Bdellovibrio bacteriovorus: one gene and its partner. The protein of the gene in region 1 interacts with the protein of each later gene in a pairwise test. Links are inferred from orthologs where the notes say so. Each region holds a gene or a part of one and is shown on either strand. Other genes may lie near its edges. The genes, in order: AZI85_RS04570 and grxD.

Evidence for each region.
Region 2: the proteins of AZI85_RS04570 (region 1) and grxD interact in binary tests that used the Escherichia coli proteins (3 or more experiments, as listed by UniProt). The link is inferred for Bdellovibrio bacteriovorus from one-to-one orthologs.

Annotation. Positions count from the first base shown.
Region 1 is NZ_LUKF01000003.1:139,540-142,810, reverse strand. Bases 182-3,127 are described here. They hold AZI85_RS04570 (BolA family protein), read left to right. Parts: upstream 182-1,462; coding sequence 1,463-1,792; downstream 1,793-3,127. Other genes in these bases: ettA (energy-dependent translational throttle protein EttA), read left to right, coding at 2,189-3,127; AZI85_RS04565 (hypothetical protein), read right to left, coding at 1,794-2,054; AZI85_RS04575 (hypothetical protein), read left to right, coding at 836-1,453; AZI85_RS04580 (ParA family protein), read left to right, coding at 182-825. Also shown: more of AZI85_RS04580, read left to right, coding at 1-181; more of ettA, read left to right, coding at 3,128-3,271. UniProt on the Escherichia coli protein: Transcriptional regulator that plays an important role in general stress response. Has many effects on cell morphology, cell growth and cell division. Acts by regulating the transcription of many genes, including dacA (PBP-5), dacC (PBP-6), ampC and mreB.
Region 2 is NZ_LUKF01000016.1:209,737-212,906, forward strand. The notes cover bases 203-3,047. They hold grxD (Grx4 family monothiol glutaredoxin), read left to right. Parts: upstream 203-1,396; coding sequence 1,397-1,699; downstream 1,700-3,047. Other genes in these bases: AZI85_RS10650 (LTA synthase family protein), read right to left, coding at 203-1,083; AZI85_RS10655 (BolA/IbaG family iron-sulfur metabolism protein), read left to right, coding at 1,164-1,376; AZI85_RS10665 (YgaP family membrane protein), read left to right, coding at 1,701-1,910; AZI85_RS10670 (FAD-binding oxidoreductase), read left to right, coding at 1,919-3,047. In the rest of the region: more of AZI85_RS10650, read right to left, coding at 1-202; more of AZI85_RS10670, read left to right, coding at 3,048-3,170. UniProt on the Escherichia coli protein: Monothiol glutaredoxin involved in the biogenesis of iron-sulfur clusters.

The DNA of each region.
Region 1 (3,271 bases):
CATAAAAAAATCAAATCACCGTGGCTTATGCCCGAAGAGGTCCGCACACTTTTACTGGCGGAGGGTTTTAAATACCCGCACAAAGTGATCTCCGTGCAAATGCTGAAAGGCGGGGTGGCTAAGACCACTTCTGTTTTAAACATGGGCTTGCGTGCGGCGATGTATGGTGCGCGCGTTCTGTTCGTCGATTTGGATCAACAAGCCAACTTGAGCTTTGCTTTAGGCGTAGAAGACGAAAGCCTTCCGGTCTGGGTTGATATCGCGGAAAAACGCAAAAGCATCGAAGAATGTGTGCGTTTTGTTGAGCCTCACGTGGATTTAATTCCGTCTTCATTGAACAACTCGGTTTTAGAAAGAGTTCTGATGAATTCCAACCGCAATTGGGCCCAAATGGTGAAAGCGCCGCTAGAAAAGATCAAGCACCGCTATGATTTGATCTTGATCGATACAGCCCCGGCTTTAAGTGCGGTGAATACGGCGGTGACCGTGGCTTCCGATGAGGTCATTTTGCCTGTGAATCCGGATAAATTTGCATTCTTGGGTTTACAGAAGAATTTGAGCGAATTAGAGGATATTAAGCAGGACTTCGACCTGGAATTTACGAAAAAAATTCTGTTCACGAAGTTCGATGGTCGTGAAAACACCAGTCATGAACTTTTACAGAAATGCATCGAATCTTTTGAGGATTGTCTGATGAAGGGGTATATTAGAACTTCATCAGAGGTGAAAAACACCGTGCGTTCCGGCAAGGGATTGTTTGCTGGAAAGTCCCCAGCCAAAGCGGATTATGATTTTGTCACTCGAGAAATGTTAGGATTTGTCTAAGAGGTGTCACATGCCAGAAATTAAGCACTACGACGGTAAAAAGAAACATTCTTCTAAAGGCGGGCACAAAAAAGCTCACCATGGTGATAAGCACGCGCCGAAGCGTCGCCCTCGTCACGAGATGGAAGCTGATGAAGCTCTTCACGATGAAGAACACATTGAGATGGAAACGGCTGCGATTATGAACGACGCCGGTGTCATCGTTGATGAGGCTGAAGTCACCATCGAGGAAGCCGATTCGATCAACACGGAAGCGCAAAATGAAGGTGTTCGTCCTGAAGAAATCACGGTGGAAGCTCACCGCGTTTCTGAAGAAGATACTTCTCACGAAGATATGATGTCTTCTAATGGCGAAGGCCCGCAAAAAGTTCACTTAGAATTCTACGGCAGCGAATTGATCCGCATGAAAGCTCCTAAGGTGATGGAGTTGGCTGACACCGTGGCTGAAGAATGGGTGCACGACGGTCAGTTTGAAGGTCTTCCGGTCGGACATCCTTTGGCGCAAATGGCAGCAGCAAAAGCTTTACGTACTGCCAAAGATGTGGAAAAGAAGCTCGAAGAAAAAGGCGTTTTCGTCATGGCGAAAATGGGCTTGGATTACGTAAAATCCAAGATTGATAAAAAATAAAAAGGTTTCATGTCCACACGTGCTACTCGTTTGAATGATATTTTAAGCAAAGCTCTCGTTCCGATCCATATGGAAATCGAAAACGAGAGCTTTATGCATTCTGTTCCCCCTGGCAGCGAGACTCATTTCAAAGTTTTGGTGGTCTCTGAGAAGTTTACGGGGAAGTCCCGCATCGATCGTCAAAGAATGATCAATGAGCTGTTAAAAGAAGAACTGCAAAGCGGTCTTCATGCCTTGACGCAGAAAACGCTGACGCCCGAAGAATGGGAAAAGCAAAAAGCGGCCTTGAATTTCGAATCCCCCGAATGTCTTGGGGGCAGCAAGCACGACAGAAAGTAAATTAATCGGCGAATTCGTTCAGTTTGGATTTGAGTTCGCCCAGAAGTCTTTTGACTTCACGAAGCTGCTCTTCTTCAGGAGAGATGCGATTGGACATCTGTTCTGTCAGAGTGTCCCAGCTATTCAGAGCTTCGGTTAGATCCTTATTCAGGTTTCCAAACAGCGATTTGCGCGAAGAAGAGGGCTTTTCGGAGGTTTCCGAACGTTCCGCCGCGGCTTCTAGAAGCGTATTCGATTGTTTCTCTAAGACGTCGTCACTCATTATGCTAATTACAATCTGCTTATTTTGTTTGCCGAAAGTGCTTCATGCACAGGGGCGACAGTTTCATAAATGGAACTCCATTTGACAAGTATTTTTAGCCTGGTAAAGATACTCTCTTTTAGGAGTGTGACATCATGTCTCAAGAGATTATCTACACAATGAAGGGCGTAAGTAAAGTATATCCTCCACAAAGATACGTGTTGAAGGATATTTACCTTTCTTACTTCTATGGCGCAAAGATCGGTGTTCTTGGTTTGAACGGTTCTGGTAAGTCGACTTTGCTTAGAATTATGGCAGGTGTGGATAAGGACTTCCTCGGTGAAGCTTTTCCATCCAAAACAATGAAAGTCGGTTACTTCGAGCAAGAACCGCACTTGGATCCCGCACTAACGGTGAAAGAAAATATCTTCGCCGGTATGGGTGAATTGCCGAAATTGATGGGCGAATACAACGCGATCAACGACAAATTCTCTGATCCGGATTTGGATCCAGACGAAATGAATAAGCTGATTGAAAAACAAGGCGCAATCCAAGAAAAATTGGAAGCTTTGGGAGCTTGGGACGTTGATCAAAAAATCGAAATCGTGATGGATGCTCTTCGCTGTCCAGATGGCGATCTTCCTGTGACAAACCTTTCAGGTGGTGAGAAGCGCCGTGTGGCTTTGGCAAGATTGATCATGTCTGAACCCGACATCTTATTGCTGGATGAGCCGACGAATCACTTGGACGCAGAATCTGTCGCATGGCTTGAACAATATCTTTCGAAGTTCCCAGGAACTGTGATCGCAGTTACGCATGACCGTTATTTCCTGGATAACGTTGCAGGCTGGATCTTAGAACTTGATCGTGGTGAAGGCATTCCTTGGAAAGGAAACTACACATCTTGGCTAGAACAAAAAGACAAGCGTCAAGCCAACGAAGCCAAAGACCAAGCTCGCAAAGCCAAGACTTTAGAGCGCGAGTTGGATTGGATCCGTCAAGGTGCGAAAGCTCGTCAGGCGAAATCAAAAGCGCGTATTTCTAACTACGAAAATCTATTGAAAGAAGCCTCGCCAGAGAAAATCCAAGAGATGTCTATCTACATTCCGCCAGGACCTCGTTTGGGTGATATCGTCGTTGAGGCGAAAAACATCACAAAAGCTTACGATCACAAAGTTCTTTTGGACGACGTCAGCTTCACCATTCCTCGTGGTGCGATCGTGGGCGTTATCGGGCCG
Region 2 (3,170 bases), on another replicon or contig:
CGAAAGCAACGTCCCCAAGCCCAAAAAGTAGTTGGAAGTAAAGTGCGAAGAAATAAAAGGCTCGCTCATCAAAGCAGGGATTCCCGCCATGACCGCCCCGACGCCCTCAATCGAACGACGACCATTGGCATAAGCGTTTTTAAAGACCAAAGATTTTTCCATCAAAGAATCCATAAACGGCGTATAGCTTTTGCCATTCACGGGACCCAGGTATTCTTCTCCGAAGCTTTCTAAAATAATCAAAACGATATTCTGAGGCTTCGGCAAACGAAGACCTTCCATTTTAGAGCCGACAAAAGAACCGTTCAAATGCCTCAACATATCGTCTTTGTTTTCAAAGTACTTTTCTTGCTTCAGCCCTTGAGCACCGTAGCTTTTAATAAAAGTAAAAGACGAATTTAAAACTAGATTGTTTAATAAAGGCGCGGAAAACACATTCGCACTGACAAAATTCACGGGCTTGCTTTGTAAACCTCCGCGAATACCCACCACTGAAATCACGATCGCCATGAAAGACAAAAAGCCATGGGACAGCCAGTAACCCAAAGGTTTCTTTCTTTGCCCGGCCCAGTAAATGCCTTTTTGCTTTTTAAAACTGAACTTAAAAATGGCGAAAACAAATAAAGCCACCAAAGCCGTGTTAACCAGAAACAACAGCCAATAACTGGAAATAAAATTCCATATCTTACCCTGCATCTCGCCCATGATAAAAAGGCTGTCATAGGTAAAGCGGCGGCCGACGAAGTTGATAAACTCGGTATCGCCCAAATTTAAGATGAAAAGAGGGATTTGCAAGACGGTGAAACCCAAAGCCAAAAGCCATTGCCACCCTTTTTGCCAGCTTCGAGGCCAAGGAATCATCGCCAGCAAAATCAGCGGCGCAGAAAGACTTAAGACCGCCGAAATATCAAAGCGCAGACCGACAACGAAGGACCATAGGATGTCCGAGAGCTCCTTGGATTTAAAAAGGCTCCAATTCCATAGCAGAAACTCTACGCGCGCGAAGAAATAAAAAAGCAGGGCTAAGAGCGCTAAAGCAAAGACTTTTAGCAGGCGTGACGTCGGTCCAAACATACCGCCCATAGTACATCGACCGCCCGTGTCATTCAAGTGGACTTAGCTCGGTGCCTCTGCTACTTTCCCCCTCTATGACACCAGAACAAATGAAAGAAAGATTAGAATCTCACTACCAAGGCGCGAAGATCGAAGTTTACGATCTGACAGGCACTCAAGATCACTATGAAGTGTTCGTGGAAAGCCCTGTGTTCGCGGGAATGACTCGCATTCAACAGCATCAGCATGTGATGGCTTGCTTTGGTCCAGAATTAAAGACTGGCGAGGTTCACGCACTCTCAATCAAGACTAAGATTAAGTAAGTTTTTAAAAAGAGGTCCCCATGACAACTCATGAAAGAATTGATTCCATTCTAAACCAAAACAAAATCGTGCTTTTCATGAAAGGCACTCAACAATTCCCAATGTGCGGTTTTTCTGCACGTGCTTGCGCGATCTTGCAAGACATCGGCGTTCAATTTCACGACGTGAATGTTCTTGAAGATGAAGAAATCCGTTCAGGTATCAAAGAGTACGGCAACTGGCCGACAATTCCGCAACTTTACATCAACAAACAGTTGGTGGGCGGAAGCGATATCATGATGGAAATGTACCAATCTGGTGAGTTGCAAGAGCTTATAAAATAACATGAGATGTAATGTTGCCGTTTGGGACCGCATTTTAAGGTTTATTTTTGGCGTATTCTTAACAGCCTACGCCATTGCCGGCGGTCCTTTTTGGGCATACATCGGTTTGTATGGCCTCATCACTGCTGCTTGGGGCTTGTGTCCTGTCTACGCCTTCTTTAGAATAAGAACTCTGAAAGATTATCATCGCGCGATTCCTGACGAAGAATAGGATGTTGTATGTCCACGGCCCTCATCGAACTTGAAAGTTTTTTACAAAAAGACCAAATCAAAACCGACGAGGAAAGCCTCAAATACTGGGGTAAAGACTGGACAACTTATTTCGACATCAAAGCCACGGCGATTGTTTTTCCTCGCAGCACCGAAGATGTCGTTGCCATCGTAAAATGGGCGCGCAAAAATAAAATGGCCCTTGTTCCCTCAGGCGGACGCACGGGTCTTTCCGGTTCTGCCGTCGCCTCTCAAGGTGAAGTCGTTGTCTCTTTTGACCAAATGAACAAAATCAAAGATTTCAGTGCTGTCGATCAATCCGTTGTGATTGAGCCCGGTGTTGTCACTGAAGCTTTGCAAGAGTTCGCTCACTCTAAAAATCTTTTTTATCCCGTAGATTTTGCAGCAACAGGTTCTTCCCAAATGGGTGGCAATATCGCTACCAACGCGGGCGGAATTAAAGTTGTACGCTATGGTTTAACTCGCGAATGGATCATTGGACTTAAAGTCGTGACCGGCGCTGGAGAAGTTTTAGAACTTAACAACGGCCTTGTGAAAAATGCGACAGGGTATGATCTTCGCCACTTGTTCATCGGATCTGAAGGTACGTTGGGATTTATCGTGGAAGCGACAATTCGTCTGGCTCCCGCTCCTCCACCAATGAAAGTTTTGGTGATGGCGGTCAGTGGACTTGATGCTGTGATGAAAATCTTCGCGGAATTTAAAACGAAGACATCACTTGTTGCGTTTGAGATGTTCTCAGACAAGGCGTTGAACAAAGTATTAGAAAATACGGGCCTGCCAGCTCCACTAGAAACGAAAGCTTCATTTTACGTCTTAGCTGAAGTTGAAACTCGCAACGAGCAAGATGAAGAACACGCTTTGGGTGTTTTTGAAAAGTGTTTGGAAGAAAGCTGGGTCCTGGACGGAGTGATCAGTCAGTCGGACGTCCAAGCGGCGACCTTCTGGCGCTACCGCGAAGATATCTCTGAGTCGTTAGCCAAATATTCTCCGTACAAAAACGATATCGCCGTGACTATTTCTAAAGTGCCTCCATTCATGGAAGATTTAGATAAGGTTTTGGCGCAAGCCTACCCAACTTGGGAAGTCGTATGGTTCGGCCACATCGGCGATGGGAACTTGCACATCAATATTTTGCGCCCTTCGGGAATGAGTAAAGAAGAGTTCGTGAACGAGTGCCGCAAGGTCGACATCATGGTTTTTGAAACGGTGAAAAAATATAAAGGATCTATTTCCGCCG